Regions from separate parts of the Nocardia sp. NPDC004415 genome, predicted to be linked through region 1. Evidence: riboswitches for the same ligand, from Rfam matches in the RefSeq annotation. Region 1 holds a riboswitch; the other holds the start of a gene.
The links. Region 1 has a riboswitch for S-adenosylmethionine ahead of ACWEMY_RS11645 (AfsA-related hotdog domain-containing protein). Riboswitches for the same ligand answer to the same signal wherever they lie in the genome.
Positions count from the first base shown of each region.

Region 2: linked by a shared signal. The riboswitch ahead of ACWEMY_RS03215 (bifunctional o-acetylhomoserine/o-acetylserine sulfhydrylase) and the one ahead of ACWEMY_RS11645 (AfsA-related hotdog domain-containing protein) in region 1 are both predicted to bind S-adenosylmethionine.

Region 1 covers NZ_JBSGDP010000018.1:63,054-70,741, reverse strand. Annotated here, with positions in the region: gene ACWEMY_RS11680 (Clp protease N-terminal domain-containing protein) at 1-79, shown strand, start outside; gene groL (chaperonin GroEL) at 293-1,918, shown strand; gene ACWEMY_RS11670 (DUF6585 family protein) at 2,085-2,807, opposite strand; gene ACWEMY_RS11665 (alpha/beta fold hydrolase) at 3,048-3,824, shown strand; gene ACWEMY_RS11660 (SMP-30/gluconolactonase/LRE family protein) at 3,821-4,762, opposite strand; gene ACWEMY_RS11655 (MarR family winged helix-turn-helix transcriptional regulator) at 4,877-5,326, shown strand; gene ACWEMY_RS11650 (SRPBCC family protein) at 5,377-5,829, opposite strand; SAM riboswitch class IV at 5,974-6,089, shown strand; gene ACWEMY_RS11645 (AfsA-related hotdog domain-containing protein) at 6,103-6,870, shown strand; gene ACWEMY_RS11640 (HAD family hydrolase) at 6,867-7,586, shown strand; gene ACWEMY_RS11635 (hypothetical protein) at 7,580-7,688, shown strand, end outside.
Region 2 covers NZ_JBSGDP010000004.1:80,327-88,014, forward strand. Annotated here, with positions in the region: gene ACWEMY_RS03205 (TetR/AcrR family transcriptional regulator) at 1-38, shown strand, start outside; gene metX (homoserine O-acetyltransferase MetX) at 49-1,149, opposite strand; gene ACWEMY_RS03215 (bifunctional o-acetylhomoserine/o-acetylserine sulfhydrylase) at 1,191-2,507, opposite strand; SAM riboswitch class IV at 2,588-2,698, opposite strand; gene ACWEMY_RS03220 (NADP-dependent isocitrate dehydrogenase) at 2,968-4,185, shown strand; gene ACWEMY_RS03225 (MFS transporter) at 4,444-5,592, shown strand; gene glpK (glycerol kinase GlpK) at 5,735-7,234, opposite strand; gene ACWEMY_RS03235 (IclR family transcriptional regulator) at 7,431-7,688, opposite strand, start outside.

The DNA.
Region 1 (7,688 bases):
CGGCCTGGAGAAGGCGCAGGTCGAATCGGATCTGGTGGAGTTGCTGGCCGCTTTTCTGAAACCCGCCGAAGGGGAGTGACATCGGGACCGACCTTGCACTCTCGGTCCCCGAGTGCTAAAAATGCCTTGGCACTCTCGACTGTTGAGTGCCAGGTCGGGACGGTGAGACCGGGTTCCATCGACACCCTCGGTCGTCCGTCGCGGGCACCGCACCTGGCCAGCGTAACTTGGGACGATCCAACCTGTGGTCGTCTCGTGTGTCAGCCATAGACATGTGGAGGATCTCAACGCAATGGCCAAGACAATTGCGTACGACGAAGAGGCCCGTCGGGGTCTCGAGCGGGGTCTGAACGCCCTCGCCGACGCTGTCAAGGTGACGCTGGGCCCGAAGGGTCGCAACGTCGTGCTCGAGAAGAAGTGGGGCGCCCCCACGATCACCAACGATGGTGTGTCCATCGCCAAGGAGATCGACCTCGAGGACCCGTACGAGAAGATCGGCGCCGAGCTGGTCAAGGAAGTCGCCAAGAAGACCGACGACGTCGCGGGCGACGGCACCACCACCGCCACCGTGCTCGCCCAGGCGCTCGTGCGTGAGGGTCTGCGCAACGTCGCGGCCGGTGCGAACCCGCTGGGTCTGAAGCGCGGCATCGAGAAGGCCGTCGAGGCCGTCACCGCCAAGCTGCTCGACACCGCCAAGGAGATCGACACCAAGGAGCAGATCGCTGCTACCGCTGGTATCTCCGCCGGTGACGCCGCCATCGGCCAGCTCATCGCCGAGGCGATGGACAAGGTCGGCAAGGAAGGTGTCATCACCGTCGAGGAGAGCAACACCTTCGGGCTCCAGCTGGAGCTGACCGAGGGTATGCGCTTCGACAAGGGCTACATCTCCGGTTACTTCGTCACCGACCCCGAGCGTCAGGAAGCGGTCCTCGAGGACCCGTACATCCTGCTGGTGTCGTCGAAGATCTCGACCGTCAAGGACCTGCTGCCGCTGCTGGAGAAGGTCATCCAGGCCGGCAAGCCGCTGCTGATCATCGCCGAGGACATCGAGGGCGAAGCCCTCTCGACCCTGGTCGTGAACAAGATCCGTGGCACCTTCAAGTCCGTCGCCGTCAAGGCCCCGGGCTTCGGTGACCGCCGCAAGGCCCAGCTCGCCGACATCGCCATCCTCACCGGTGGCGAGGTCATCAGCGAAGAGGTCGGCCTCTCGCTGGAGACCGCGGGCATCGAGCTGCTCGGCCAGGCGCGCAAGGTCGTCGTCACCAAGGACGAGACCACCATCGTCGAGGGCGCGGGCGACGCGGAGGCCATCAAGGGCCGCGTGGCGCAGATCCGTGCCGAGATCGAGAACTCGGACTCCGACTACGACCGTGAGAAGCTGCAGGAGCGCCTGGCCAAGCTGGCCGGCGGCGTCGCGGTGATCAAGGCCGGTGCCGCCACCGAGGTCGAGCTCAAGGAGCGCAAGCACCGCATCGAAGATGCCGTGCGCAACGCCAAGGCCGCGGTCGAAGAGGGCATCGTCGCCGGTGGTGGCGTGGCCCTGCTGCAGGCCGCCCCGGCGCTGGAGGGCTTCGAGGGCCTGACCGCCGACGAGGCGACCGGTGTCAACATCGTGCGCGTCGCGCTGTCGGCTCCGCTGAAGCAGATCGCCTTCAACGCGGGTCTCGAGCCCGGCGTCGTCGCCGAGCGCGTGTCCAACCTGCCCGAGGGCGAGGGCCTCAACGCCGATTCCGGCGTGTACGAGAACCTGCTGGCCGCCGGCGTCGCCGACCCGGTCAAGGTCACCCGTTCGGCCCTGCAGAACGCGGCCTCCATCGCGGCCCTGTTCCTCACCACCGAGGCCGTCGTCGCCGACAAGCCGGAGAAGGCCGCCCCCGCGGGCGACCCCACCGGCGGCATGGGCGGCATGGACTTCTGATCTCCTGATCAGCTAGTTCTCGCGAGCCACGAAGGCCGATCCACTCCCGAGTGGGTCGGCCTTCGTCGTGGCCGAAGAGATCGACGATACGAATCGAACGCTGTGGATCACACAGGCCGGTACCGCGCATCTGAAGCAGACCGATCGCCGTCGGTAGGTCCGGGGATCAGCCGACCGGGGTGAGGCGGAGGCGTTCGGCCAGTTCGTTGAAGATGTAGAAGTTGGGGATGGTGCTGACGGGGGCCAGGGAGCGCCAGGTGCCCGCGAGTTTGATGCGGATGTGGCCGCTGCGGGCGTCGATGAGCTGGATGTTCTCCCAGCCGAAGGCTTCGCCGTGGAAGGTGAGCGCGTCCAGGGACAGGCCGAGGTCGCCGAAGGTGACGGTCTCGCCGTCGTCGATGGCGGCGACCGCGGCGGGGAGCTGGGTGGCGGTGACCGAGGACTGGATGGCGCGGGCCCATTCGCGGGCGCGCGCGAAGCCTTCCTCGTCGATGGTGGCCTCGGCGCCGGGGCCGGTGAGTGTCAGCAGGTAGGTGACGGCAGTGGTGTCGTGGAAGGGGATCGTCTCCTGGCGGACTTCGATGCTGTCCCAACGGAACCCGGCCACCCGCTGCCCGGACCGGTACACCGTCACTCCGTAGTCGAACAGGTCGATGCGCGCGGCCCGGTTGCGCCGGTTGATCATTCCGCGCCGCATGGCCAGCAGCACCGGCACCGCGGCCATCACCAACAGCGCGATCCCGCCCTGCCAGGCGCCGACCCCCACACAGATGACTCCGATGGTGGCGATGGTGCCCGCGATGATTCCGCAGCCGCGCACGAAGGTGTCGTCGGCGGGGGCGGCGAGGAAGGTGTCACGGTGCGCGCCGAGGTGCTGATACTCGGCCATCAGGTGTATGAGCTGGGTCAACGGCACCCGGTGCCCGGCTTCGGTTATGTCCTCCGGCCTGTTCGGAGTGATCACTGGTCCCTCCAAGAGGCGTTTCATCCGCGGCGAAGCGTATTCCACCCGGCCGATAACCGCCACCGTTGCACGTCCCGGCATCGCGGTCCCGCACGGAATGCACTGCTACGCGGGGCGAACGCCGCTGTAGAGGGGGTATGACAGCGGTCCGGATAGGCTGGTCGGGTGCTGTTTCTGGACGAGGGACCGACAACCGCCGCGCCGATCGTGTGCCTGCACGGCATCCCCGGCTCGGTCGACTGGTTCGCGGCCGTGGCCGAACGGCTGACCCCCGAATACCGGGTGATCCGCGTCGACCTCCACGAACAGGGCGCGCTCTCCGGCGATTTCGCCGCCGAGTCCAGGGTGGCGCCGGTCTTGGAACTGCTCGACGATCTCGCCCTGACCGAGGTGACGATCGTGGGCCACTCCTTCGGCGCCGAACTGGCGCTGGCCGCGGCCGCCCGTTCGCCGCGCGTGGCCAAGGTGGTGGTGGTCGGTCAGGCCCCGGATTACGTGGCCGCGAGCATCCCCGCCGCCGCGCGCTGGGTGGTCCGGCCGTGGTCGGTCCGCCTGGCCCAGCGCTGGACACCGAGCGTGGTGATCCGGCTGGCCAACCGCACCGCCTTCGCTCCGCGTTTCCGCTGGGGTTCGGCGCCCGGCCTGGCCGACGCGGCGGTGCGCGACTTCCGCATCGCGGTCCCCGCTGCCCTGGCCTACGCGGTCGGCGCCCGCGCCGAGGATTTCGCCGCCGATCCGCTCGACGCCCGCGCCGCCGCCCTGACCCAGCCGGTCCTGGCCGTGCACGGCCGCCACGACCAGCTCTACGACAGCACCCAGACCCTGGCCCGCTACGCCGCGGCGGGCGCGCGCACCCACCTGGTGGAGCACGCCGGTCATTCCCCGCAGGTCGAACAACCCGACGAATTCGTCTCTGTCCTGCGCGAATTCGTCTCCGGCTAGAGCCCGTCGACCGCCGACACCACGAACGGCCCCGGCGTTCCCTCCGCACCCAGCGGGCCACCCTTGTCGAACTGCGAGGAGACGATCAGCGCCCGATCGCCCACATGCACCATGGTGGTGGGGATGTTCAGGGCGGGGTCGCGGAATTCGCTCTCGCGGGTGGCCGTGGCGCCGTTGTCGGAAAGGGTCCACCGGCTGATCGTGTGATCGGTGTTGTGGACCACCCACAGGGTGTCGTCCCGCAACTCCAGTCCGTCACCGTGGCGCGCGTCGCCACCGACCAGGCTCACCCGCTGAACCGGGCCACCGGTGAGGTCGACGCGATACAGCTCGCCCGCCGACATCGCCACCACCAGCAGATAGTTCCCCGCCCGGTCGACGACGATGCCGTTGAGTTCGCGCGCCCCCGCGGGCCCGAGATCGGCGGCGACCGCGAATTCGCCACCGCCCGAACGCTGTTGCTCCGGTGACACCCGATAGACCACATTGCGCACACTGTCGGTGAGATAGGCCGACCCGTCACCGCCGAAGTCCAGATCGTTGACGAACCGCGGCTCGTCACCGGGCACGGTGAACCGGGCCAGCAGCGCTCGCGACCCGGTGTCGTACACCGCGACCCCCACCCCGGAATCGATCACCCACAGCCGCCCCTCGGCGTCGACCTTCACCCCGTTCGCGGTCGCGCGCCCGTCCGCGCCCGCGGGCAGGAACACCTCGGCGCGCGTCGCCCCGGCCGCGGCGCGATAGACCGACCCGTCGGCGAACGACCCCACATAGGTATCGCCGGTGCGTGCGTCGAGCCCGATCCCCTCGGGATACACGGCGGTCCCGGGCAGCTCGTAGGCAGTGCTGAGCGTGACGGCGGCAGCGGGTTCGCCGCACCCCGTGACGGCCAGGCAGCAGGCGGCCAAGGCGACAACGGCGGTGGTCCTGATCATGATGAAGCCTCTCAGTGAGGTAAATCCAGACATTCAATGATGAGCAGAAACATAGATTAGAACCTTTATGATCGTCAAGATAGTTATCGAATGACGACCGGATACCATGCACCCATGACGTCCATGCCCGCCGCCGACCGGCTCGGTTCGTACCTCAAGCGCGCCGAACAGGCCCTGATGGCGACCAAGACCGCCGCGCTCAAACCGGCAGGCCTGACCGTCCCGCAGTACAGCGCCCTGCTGAGCCTCGCCGAGCACCCCGGCATCTCCGCCGCCGCGCTGGCCCGGCTGGTCGGCGTCACCCCGCCCACGATGAACACCGTCCTGACCAACCTTCAGGACCGCGGCCTGGTCGAGCGCACGCCGCACGAATGGCACAAGAACATCCTGGAAACCCGGCTCACCGAGGCAGGCCGGGAACTCACAGCCGACGCCGACGTCCGCGCCATCGCGGTCGAGCGCACCCTCGCGCAACGCTTCACCGCCGAGGAGCTGACCGCGCTCACCGCCATGCTCGTCCGCACGGCGGAAGCACTCGACGAGATCCGCGCCGACCTGCCCTGAAACGACGAGAGCCCGCCGGAAGCATCCGGCGGGCTCTCGCGACGAGTGGCCTAGCGTTCGGCGGCGGCCTTCACCCGTGCCAGGGTCTCCTGCATGCCCGAGACCAGGTCGGCCTCGAACTTGTCCTCACCACCGGCGGCGGCGTTGACCAGCGTGCGCACGGGGGCGGGGATGCCCTTGGGGTCGACGGTGCGGGTCTCCACCACGCGGGTGCCGCCCGCGGTCGGCTCGAGCTCGTAGCGCCACACGGTGCGGTTCTCCAGCATCCGGAAGGCCAGGGTCTTGTTCGGCTCGAACGCGACGATGCGCGAGGTGGTCGGCCACACCTTCCAGCCGTCCTTGTTGACGTTCACCGTCAGCGCGCCGACCCGCACTCCGCCCAGCGCGATCATCTTCAAAGTCGTCGGGCTCAGCTCGGGCATCCGCTTGAGATCGGCGAGCACCGCCCACACCTTCTCCGGCGATGCGGCGATGTCGATGCTGGCTTCGAGATTGTTCGGCAACGTTGCCTCCGGGATCGTGTGACGTTCGGTAACGCTCAGCATAGGCGCCCGCGACCGGCCGATCCTCGTACCGTGGGTGGATTATTTGCACCCTGCTCCGAACGCTGTTCAAAAATATTGCGGCCGAATACCTTTCGATGCGACGGTCACGAGTTCCAGCATCGAGCCCCGGCTAGCTGGGCGGCAACCCTCCATCGGCGGCGGGGTGCTCCGGGTGACGACCGGATGGTGAGGCGTCTTGCTCGCCATAAGCGTCCTTCTGGAGGTCTATCCATGTCTGTAGTCCAGCTCGACTCCACCGTGACCACCGCGTACGTGGTGGTCGGTGACCGATTCCTCGGCATCTCCGCCGACGACCGGGTGCACACCGTGTCCGGACTGGTCGCGTTGCTGCGCGGAGGGCGATTGCCCGCGAGTCAGGAACTGGCCGTTCACCTGGGGCAGGGCGTCACCCGGCACGATCTCGACTATCTCGAGCACGTGGCCGCGGTGCACGCGCCGCACCTGCGGGTGCGGGTCGTCGGCGAGATCGCCGAGCCCGCGCGCAGGCACCACGTGCACAAGTACCAGCACTCCAATGTGCTGCTGGCGGGCCTCACCAGGACCGAGGAGAACGTCTTCCAGGCCGATCTGCGCCTGGACGGCGACAACGAACTGCTCCTGGACCACCAGACCGGTGAGCACGTGCAGGGCATCGTGGTGATCGAGGCGGTGCGCCAGCTGTTCCTGGCCGCCTTCGAACTCGAATACGGCGTGCGCCGCCCGCAGGAGCACTTCTACATCGTCTGGAACAACGTGGACCTGCGGTTCACCTCGTTCCTGTTCCCGCTGCCCGCGACCCTGCACGCCCGGCTCACGCCGGTCTCCGTCGACGACCCCGGCAAGCTGCAGTTCCGGATCGAGACCGAGGTGCACCAGTTCGGCAAGCCGGTCGCCAGCTCGCGCATCGAGTTCACCGCCCTGCCCAACGAGCGGATCGCCCAGATCGAGCGCGCCAAGGCCGCCAAGGCAGTCGACGCCTACCTCGAGGTCTCGGCGTGAGTAGCGGAGCCGCCTTTTTCGACGTGGACGAGACCGTGATCACGGTCAAGTCCATGTTCACCTTCCTGCGTTTCTGGCTCGCCGAACTGGGTGACGACGGCACCGAGTACGCCCGCGTCACCGACGACCTCAAACAGCGGGCCGCCGCGGGGGCACCACGCGAGGACATCAACCGCGAGTACTACCGCACCTACCGCGGCGTCGAGTACGCCGCGCTGGTCGCGGCCGGTCAGCGCTGGTTCGACGAATTCGCCGCCGGGGGAGCCGCCTTCTACGCCGAGCCGGTCCGTGCCCTGCGTGACCACGCGGCGGCGGGCGTGCGCACGGTGCTGCTGTCGGGTTCGTTCGCCCCGGCGATCGCGCCGGTCGCCGCGGCGGTCGGGGCTGATCACATCATCGCCACCGAACCCCTGCTCGACGAGCACGGCGTGCTCACCGGCGAGGTGCGCAAGCCGATGATCGGCGCGGCCAAGGGCGAGGCGGTGGTCGAGTACCTGCGTGAACACGCGATCAGCGTGAACGACACCTGGGGCTACGGCGACCACGCCACCGACCTGCCCTTCCTCTGGCTGGTGGCCCGCCCGGCCTACCGCGGCGCCGACCCCGAGCTGGTCGCGGCCGCGCGCTCCGGCACCTGGCGACTGCTGAGCGACCGGCTCGGCGACGCCGAGGGAAACGAATTCTCCGACGATCGAAAAGTGGCCTCCGTATGGTGAAACGTCGCTACGAGCTGACCCCGACCACCCAGGGCCCGCTCTACCCACCCAGCGAAATAGTGGACGCCGCAGGCGATTTCCTCGTCGTCGGCTTCCTCAACG
Region 2 (7,688 bases), on a different contig from region 1:
CGGTGGTGGCCCTGCTGCCGGGGCTGCCGGGCCGGTAACGGCTGCGGCTCAGCGGTTCTCGCGCGCCATCCGGATCGTCTCGGTGAGCAGCTTGGCGACGGCGGCGGCCTCGGTGAGGAAGCCGTCGTGCCCGTCCCGGGAGTGCACGATCTCCAGACCCGCACAGCCGGGCAGACCTTCGGCCAGCTCGGCCTGAGTGTGCAAGGGGTACAGGCGATCCGAGTCGACCCCGCCCACCACGCACGGCACCGGCGTCGAGGCCAGCGCGGCGGCGACCCCGCCGCGTCCGCGCCCGATGTCGTGGCGGTTCATCGCCTCGCTGAGCAGCACGTAGGTGGCCGGATCGAACCGCTGACACAGCTTGTCGGCCTGGTGCTCGAGATAGCTCTGCACCGCGTAGCGCCCGCCGGTCCACGGGTCCTCGTCACCCTGGGCCTGATTGGCGAAGCGGTGGTCGAGCTCGCCCTCAGTGCGGTAGGTCAGGTGCGCGATGCGCCGGGCCAGGCCCATGCCGGTCATCGGCGCGCGGCCGGTGCCGTGGTAGTCACCGCCCTGCCAGTCCGGGTCGGACCGGATGACGGCCATCTGCGTGGTCTGGGTACCGATCTGATCGGCGGTGGCCCTGGCTCCGACGGCCAGCACCAGCGCGGCCGAGACCCGCTCCGGGCTGCCGATGATCCACTCCAGCACCCGCATGCCGCCCATCGACCCGCCGACCACCGCGCCGAGCCGCTCGATGCCGAGCAGGTCGAGCAGCTGCGCCTCGGCGGTCACCTGGTCACGGATGGTCAGGCCGGGGAAACGCGCGCCCCACGGCTTTCCGTCGGGGGCGATGCTGGACGGGCCGGTGCTGCCCTTGCAGCCGCCGAGCACGTTGGTGGCGATCACACACCATTCGTCGGTGTCGATCGGCGCGCCGGGGCCGACCATGCCCTCCCACCAGCCCGGCGCGGGATTGTCCGGGCTGGCGATGACGGCGGAGTCGCCGGTGAGCGCGTGCTCGACCAGCACCACATTGTCCAGGGTGGGCGAGAGCTCGCCCCAGCGTTGCACCGCGAGCCGCACATCGGGGACCACGGCGCCGTTCTCCAGCGTCACGTCCCCGATGGCGACCACGCCGAGTCGCCCGTCCGGGGGCGGCAGAGCCACCCCGGAGCCGGGTCGGGCGATCGGCGATTCGGTGCTCACAGTCACGTCGTCGCCGCCGCGAAACCGGCCCGCAGATCGGCCAGGATGTCGTCGATGCCCTCGATACCCACCGCGAGCCGCACCAGCCCCGGAGACACGCCTGCGGCCAGCTGCTCCTCCGGCGTCAACTGCGAGTGCGTGGTCGAGGCCGGGTGAATCACGAGAGAACGCACATCACCGATGTTAGCGACATGGCTGTGCAGGCTCAGAGCGTCCACGAACTTCTTGCCCGCGTCGACGCCACCGGCCAGGTCGAAGGCCACGATCGCGCCGGCGCCCTTGGGGGCCAGTTGCGTGATCCGCTCGTGCCAGGGCGAGGACTCGAGGCCCGCGTAGTACACCTTCTCCACGCCCGGCTGCTCGGCGACGAACTTCGCCACGGCCTCGGCGTTGGCCACGTGCCGTTCCACCCGCAGGCTCAGCGTCTCGATGCCCTGGGCGATGAGGAAGGCGTTGAACGGCGAGACCGCCGCGCCCAGATCACGCAGCAGCTGCACGCGGGCCTTGAGCGCGTAGGCGGGCGCGCCCAGGTCGGCGAAGACCGCGCCGTGGTAGCTCGGGTCCGGCTCGGTGAAGCCGGGGAAACGGGCGTTGCCCTCGGCGTCGCGCACGGTCCAGTCGAAGGTGCCACCGTCGACGATCACGCCCGCGACGGCCGCGCCGTGCCCGCCCAGGTACTTGGTGGCCGAGTGCACGACGATGTCGGCGCCGTGGGCCAGCGGCTGGATCAGGTACGGGGTGGCGACGGTGTTGTCGACGATCAGCGGCAGGCCCGCGGCGTGCGCGACGGCGGCGATGCCGGGGATGTCGAACACCGCGCTGCTCGGGTTGGCGATGGTCTCGCCGTAGAAGGCCTTGGTGTTGGGCCGGATGGCGGCCTGCCACTGGGCCAGGTCGTCGGGGTCCTCGACGAAGGAGACCTCGATGCCCAGCTTGGGCAGCGAGTAGTGGAACAGGTTGTAGGTGCCGCCGTAGAGGTGCGGGCTGGACACGATGTGGTCACCGGCGCCCGCCAGGTTCAGGATCGCGTAGGTCTCGGCGGCCTGGCCCGAGGCCAGCAACAGCGCGGCGACACCACCCTCGAGCGCGGCGATGCGCTGCTCCACCGCGTCCTGGGTGGGGTTCATGATCCGGGTGTAGATGTTGCCCGGCTCGGCGAGCCCGAACAGCGCGGCGGCGTGATCGGTGTCGCGGAAGGTGTAGGAGGTGGTCTGGTAGATCGGCAGGGCCCGCGCGTTGGTGCTCGCGTCGGGGGCCTGGCCCGCGTGGATCTGCTTGGTCTCGAAGGTCCAGTTCTCGGGCAGGGCAGAGTCGGTCATGAAAGTGCTCCAGGGTTGTGCGCCGGGGAATTCGTCAACTGGGTCGGATCGACGGACAACAACACATGGGGGCCTCCTGGGATGCGCGCTTGCCCTCGACCTTCGAGAGCCCGGTCATCACCCGGAGCACCCCACCGCAACTGGAGGGTTGCCGACCAGCGAGCCGGGGCTTGACGCTGGTACTCATGACCTTGCCGTCATGTTAACCGGACAAGCCCCCACACGGAAACTTCCCGGCTGAACGTAGCCTGGATCACGTCGCGATCGGCACAGTCCCGCACAGCGGGCCCTCCCATCGCGGTGAGGTCCCGGGCAGCAGTACGCTTGTCTTGTTTGCACCACACGTCCCGCCGACAACGCGGGGCATATACGTTGTCTGTTGGAACAGCTGGGGTCCGCTCACAAGCGTGTTCGCCTGGCCGTGCAATGAGGGCACCATCCTAGGAGGACACGAAGATCCATGTCCAAGATCAAGGTTGAAGGTACCGTCGTAGAACTCGACGGCGACGAGATGACCCGGATCATCTGGCAGTTCATCAAGGACAAGCTGATCCACCCGTATCTCGACGTGAACCTCGAGTATTACGACCTCGGCATCGAGTATCGCGACAAGACAGACGACCAGGTCACCGTCGACGCCGCGAACGCCATCAAGAAGCACGGCGTCGGCGTCAAGTGCGCCACCATCACCCCCGACGAAGCGCGGGTGAAGGAGTTCGGCCTCAAGAAGATGTGGCGCTCGCCCAACGGCACCATCCGTAACATCCTGGGTGGCACCATCTTCCGCGCGCCGATCATCATCTCCAACGTGCCCCGCCTGGTGCCCGGCTGGACCAAGCCGATCATCATCGGCCGCCACGCCTTCGGCGACCAGTACCGCGCCACCGACTTCAAGGTCTTCGAGGCGGGCACCGTCACGCTGACCTTCACCCCGGAGGACGGCAGCGAGCCGATCGTGCACGAGGTCGTGAAGATGCCGGAGGACGGCGGCGTCGTCATGGGCATGTACAACTTCAAGAAGTCCATCGAGGACTTCGCGCGCGCCTCGTTCAACTACGGCCTGCAGCAGAACTACCCGGTGTACCTCTCCACGAAGAACACCATCCTCAAGGCCTACGACGGCATGTTCAAGGACACCTTCCAGGAAGTCTTCGACGCCGAGTTCAAGGCCGAGTTCGACGCGGCGGGCCTGACCTACGAGCACCGCCTCATCGACGACATGGTCGCCTCCTCCATGAAGTGGGAGGGCGGCTACGTCTGGGCCTGCAAGAACTACGACGGCGACGTGCAGTCCGACACCGTGGCCCAGGGCTTCGGCTCGCTCGGCCTGATGACCTCGGTGCTGCTCACCCCGGACGGCAAGACCTGTGAAGCGGAGGCCGCACACGGCACCGTCACCCGGCACTACCGTCAGCACCAGCAGGGCAAGCCGACCTCGACCAACCCGATCGCGTCGATCTTCGCCTGGACCCGCGGCCTCGAACACCGCGGCAAGCTGGACAACACCCCCGAGGTGATCGGCTTCGCGCAGGCGCTCGAAGACGTGGTCATCAAGACCGTCGAGGGTGGGCAGATGACCAAGGACCTGGCGCTGCTCGTCGGCGGCGATCAGGGCTACCTGAGCACCGAGGAATTCCTGGGTGCCTTGGACGCGAATTTGGCCCGCACCCTGAAGTGAGCCTTTCCGCCTCTGGCCGATAGTGGGCTGCGTCGGCAGCCCCACGGTGAGGTGGGCAGCGTTCGCTCGGCCCGGTGAGTTACCCGTGTTCTCGCGAGAACAGTGGGTTGCTCGCCGGGCTGTTCCGTGTCCGGGTGGGGTAACTCACGGTCGTCCCGGGATGCGCGGGACCGGGACTCGCCGTTGCATGGAGGCGTGACTTCCTCCCTCTCCGCCGCCGACCGCGTGGCGCCACGCACCAGCTGGCACATTCCCGCGATGCTGGCGTTGGCGCTGGGTGGATTCGGGATCGGCACCACCGAGTTCGTGACCATGGGACTGCTGCCCGATATCGCGGGCGACTTCCGGATCACCGAGCCCACGGCCGGTCATGCGGTGTCGGCGTACGCGCTCGGCGTGGTCGTCGGGGCGCCGCTGATCGCCGCGCTGTGCGCACGGGTGCCGCGCAAGAAGCTGCTCATCGCGTTGATGGCCGCGTTCACCGTCGGCAATGCCGCGACCGTGCTCGCCCCGACCTTCGGGTCGCTCGTGGCGGCGCGATTCGTCTCCGGATTGCCGCACGGCGCCTACTTCGGTGTCGCCTCGCTGGCGGCCGCCACGCTCGCGCCCGCCGGGCAGCGGGCCAAGGCGGTGGCCGCGGTGATGCTCGGATTGAGCGTGGCCAATGTGGTCGGTGTGCCGGGCGCGACCTGGCTCGGCCAGCATCTGGGCTGGCGGGACGCCTACGTGGTGGTCGCGATCATCGGCGTGGCGACCGTGGCCGCGCTGTGGCGGTTCGTGCCACCGCTGACCACCATGACCATCACCGATCCGCGCACCGAACTGGGCGCCCTGCGCCGCCCCCAGGTGCTGCTCACCCTGGCCGTCGGCGCGATCGGCTTCGGCGGCATGTTCGCCGTCTACACCTACATCGCCACCACCATGACCGATGTGGCCGGGCTGTCCGTCGGCGCCGTCCCGATCGTGCTCGCCCTGTTCGGCCTCGGCATGATCGCGGGCAATGTCCTCGGTGGCATCCTGGCCGACCGCGGCGTCGACCGCTCGATCTTCGCCGCCCTGCTCGCCATGGTCGTCATCCTGGCCGGCTTCGTCCTGGCCGCCCACAACCCGGTCACCGCCGCCCTGGGCGCCTTCCTCGTCGGCGCCTCCGGCGCGGCCCTGGCACCCGGCCTGCAAACCCGCCTCATGGACGTCGCCGCCGACGCCCAAACCCTCGCCGCCGCCCTCAACCACGCCGCCCTCAACATCGCCAACGCCGCAGGCGCCTGGCTCGGCGGCCTCGTCATCGCCGCAGGCCTCGGCTACACCGCCCCCGCCGCCGTCGGCGCTGTTCTGGCCATCGCAGGCGTCCTCCTGTTCACCACCACCGTCTGGCTGGCCCGCCGCGCGTCACACAGCACGCCGTAGGCGATTGGCACTCTTGGCGGCGCAGCGTACCCAGCTCGCGGAATGCGCCGACCGCGCGCAGCTCGAGGAATGGCTCCAGCGGGCCCTCACCGCGACATCCGCGAACGAGCTCTTCGGCTGAGGACACCGGCGCACGTGGCCGTCAGTTCGGCCCGTCTGCCGGGCGGGCCCAGCCGATGCTGAGGTGGACGGCGCGTTGCCAGTGGGCGTATTCCTCGTCGCGGCGGGTGCGGTCGGGGTGGGGGAGCCATTGGGCGGCGGCTCGCCAGTTGCGGCGTAGGCCCTGGAGGTCGGGCCAGTAGCCGACGGCCAGGCCCGCGGCGTAGGCGGCGCCGAGGGAGACGGTCTCGGTGACCAGGGGGCGGGTGACGGGGATGTCGAGGACGTCGGCGATGATCTGCATGAGCAGGTTGTTGGCGGCCATACCGCCCGCTACGCGCAGGGATCGCGCGCGCAGACCGGCGTCGGCGTTCATGGCCTCGACCACGTCGCGGGTCTGCCAGGCGGTGGCCTCGAGGACGGCGCGGGCGAGGTGGCCTTTCGTGACGTACGAGGTGAGGCCGATGAGCAGGCCGCGGGCGTCGCTGCGCCAGTGCGGGGCGTAGAGGCCGGAGAAGGCGGGGACCAGATAGCAGCCGCCGTTGTCGTCGACAGTGCTTGCGAGCGTTTCGATTTCGGGTGCGGTGGCGATCAGGCCGACGATGTCGCGCAGCCACTGCACCAGCGACCCGGTGACCGCGATCGGCCCCTCCAGCGCGTACACCGGCTCCGGGCCCACCTGGTAGCCGATGGTGGTGAGCAGTCCGTGCCGGGAGCGCACGAGTTCGGCGCCGGTGTTCATCATCAGGAATCCGCCGGTGCCGTAGGTGCATTCGGTCTCGCCCGGCGCGAAACAGGTCTGGCCGAAGAGCGCGGCGTGCTGGTCGCCCAGGGCGGCGCCGATCCGTACTCCGGGGGCGGCGGTCCGCGCGATCCCGAAATCGCCGGTCGACGACTCGATGCGCGGCAGCATCGCGGGCGGAATATCGAAGAACCGCAACAGTTCCGCGTCCCACTGACGGGTCGCCAGGTTCATCAGCAAGGTCCGGCCCGCATTGGTCACATCGGTGACGTGTTCGCCGGTGAGATTCCAGATCAGCCAGGACTCCATCGTCCCGAACAGCACGTCACCGCGTTCGGCCCGCTCGCGCAGCCCGTCGACTTCGTCGAGCAGCCAGCGCAGCCGGGGCGCGGCGAAATAGGTGGCCAGTGGCAGCCCGCTCAGCTCTGTAATGCGTTCCGCGCCGGGCTGTTCGCGCAGTCGCTCGACCAGCGCCTCGGTGCGTACGTCCTGCCAGACGATCGCCCGCCGCACCGGCACCCCGGTCACGCGATCCCACACCACGGTGGTCTCGCGCTGATTGGCGATTCCGATCGCGGCCACGTCCTCGACCCCGATCCCCGCGTCCCGCAACGCGGCGGGGACCAGCTTCTCGACGGTCCGCCAGATCTCCAGCGCGTCCTGCTCCACCCACCCTGACCTGGGATAATGCTGGCGCTGCGCGCGCTGCGCGAGCCCCGCCAGCCGGGCGTGCCGGTCGAACACGATGCACCGGCTCGATGTGGTGCCCTGGTCGATGGACAGGACGAAGCGTCGGGTCATCGGGTCCGGCTCCCGTCAGCGAGGTCATTCGCGGGCTGCCGGTGCACCTCTACCCGGTCGGTCGGGATGGTCCGGCAGTAATCGCTTGCGCGGCAGGCTATCTCGCCGCAACGCCGGAAGTGACCCAGGGGGCGCGCAAGCCCGGCGCCTGCCGCGTGGTCGTGCGTCGGCGAGCCGATCGCCGCCGGGCGCCTTCTCACGGCGACACGCTCAGGTCGCGGTGCACGGCCCGCGCCGCGGCGCGCACGTGCTCGATCGCCGTGGCACGCAGCTGTAATCGGTTGTCGCATAACCGATCCACCGGCCCGGTGATCCCGAGCGCCGCGACCACCAGCCCGCCCCGGTCGCGGATCGGCGCGGCCACACCCGCCTCCCCGCCGCGGAACTCGCCGACCTCACCGGCCCATCCCGCCCGCCGGACCTCGGTGACCGCGCGCGCGAGTTCGTCGCGATC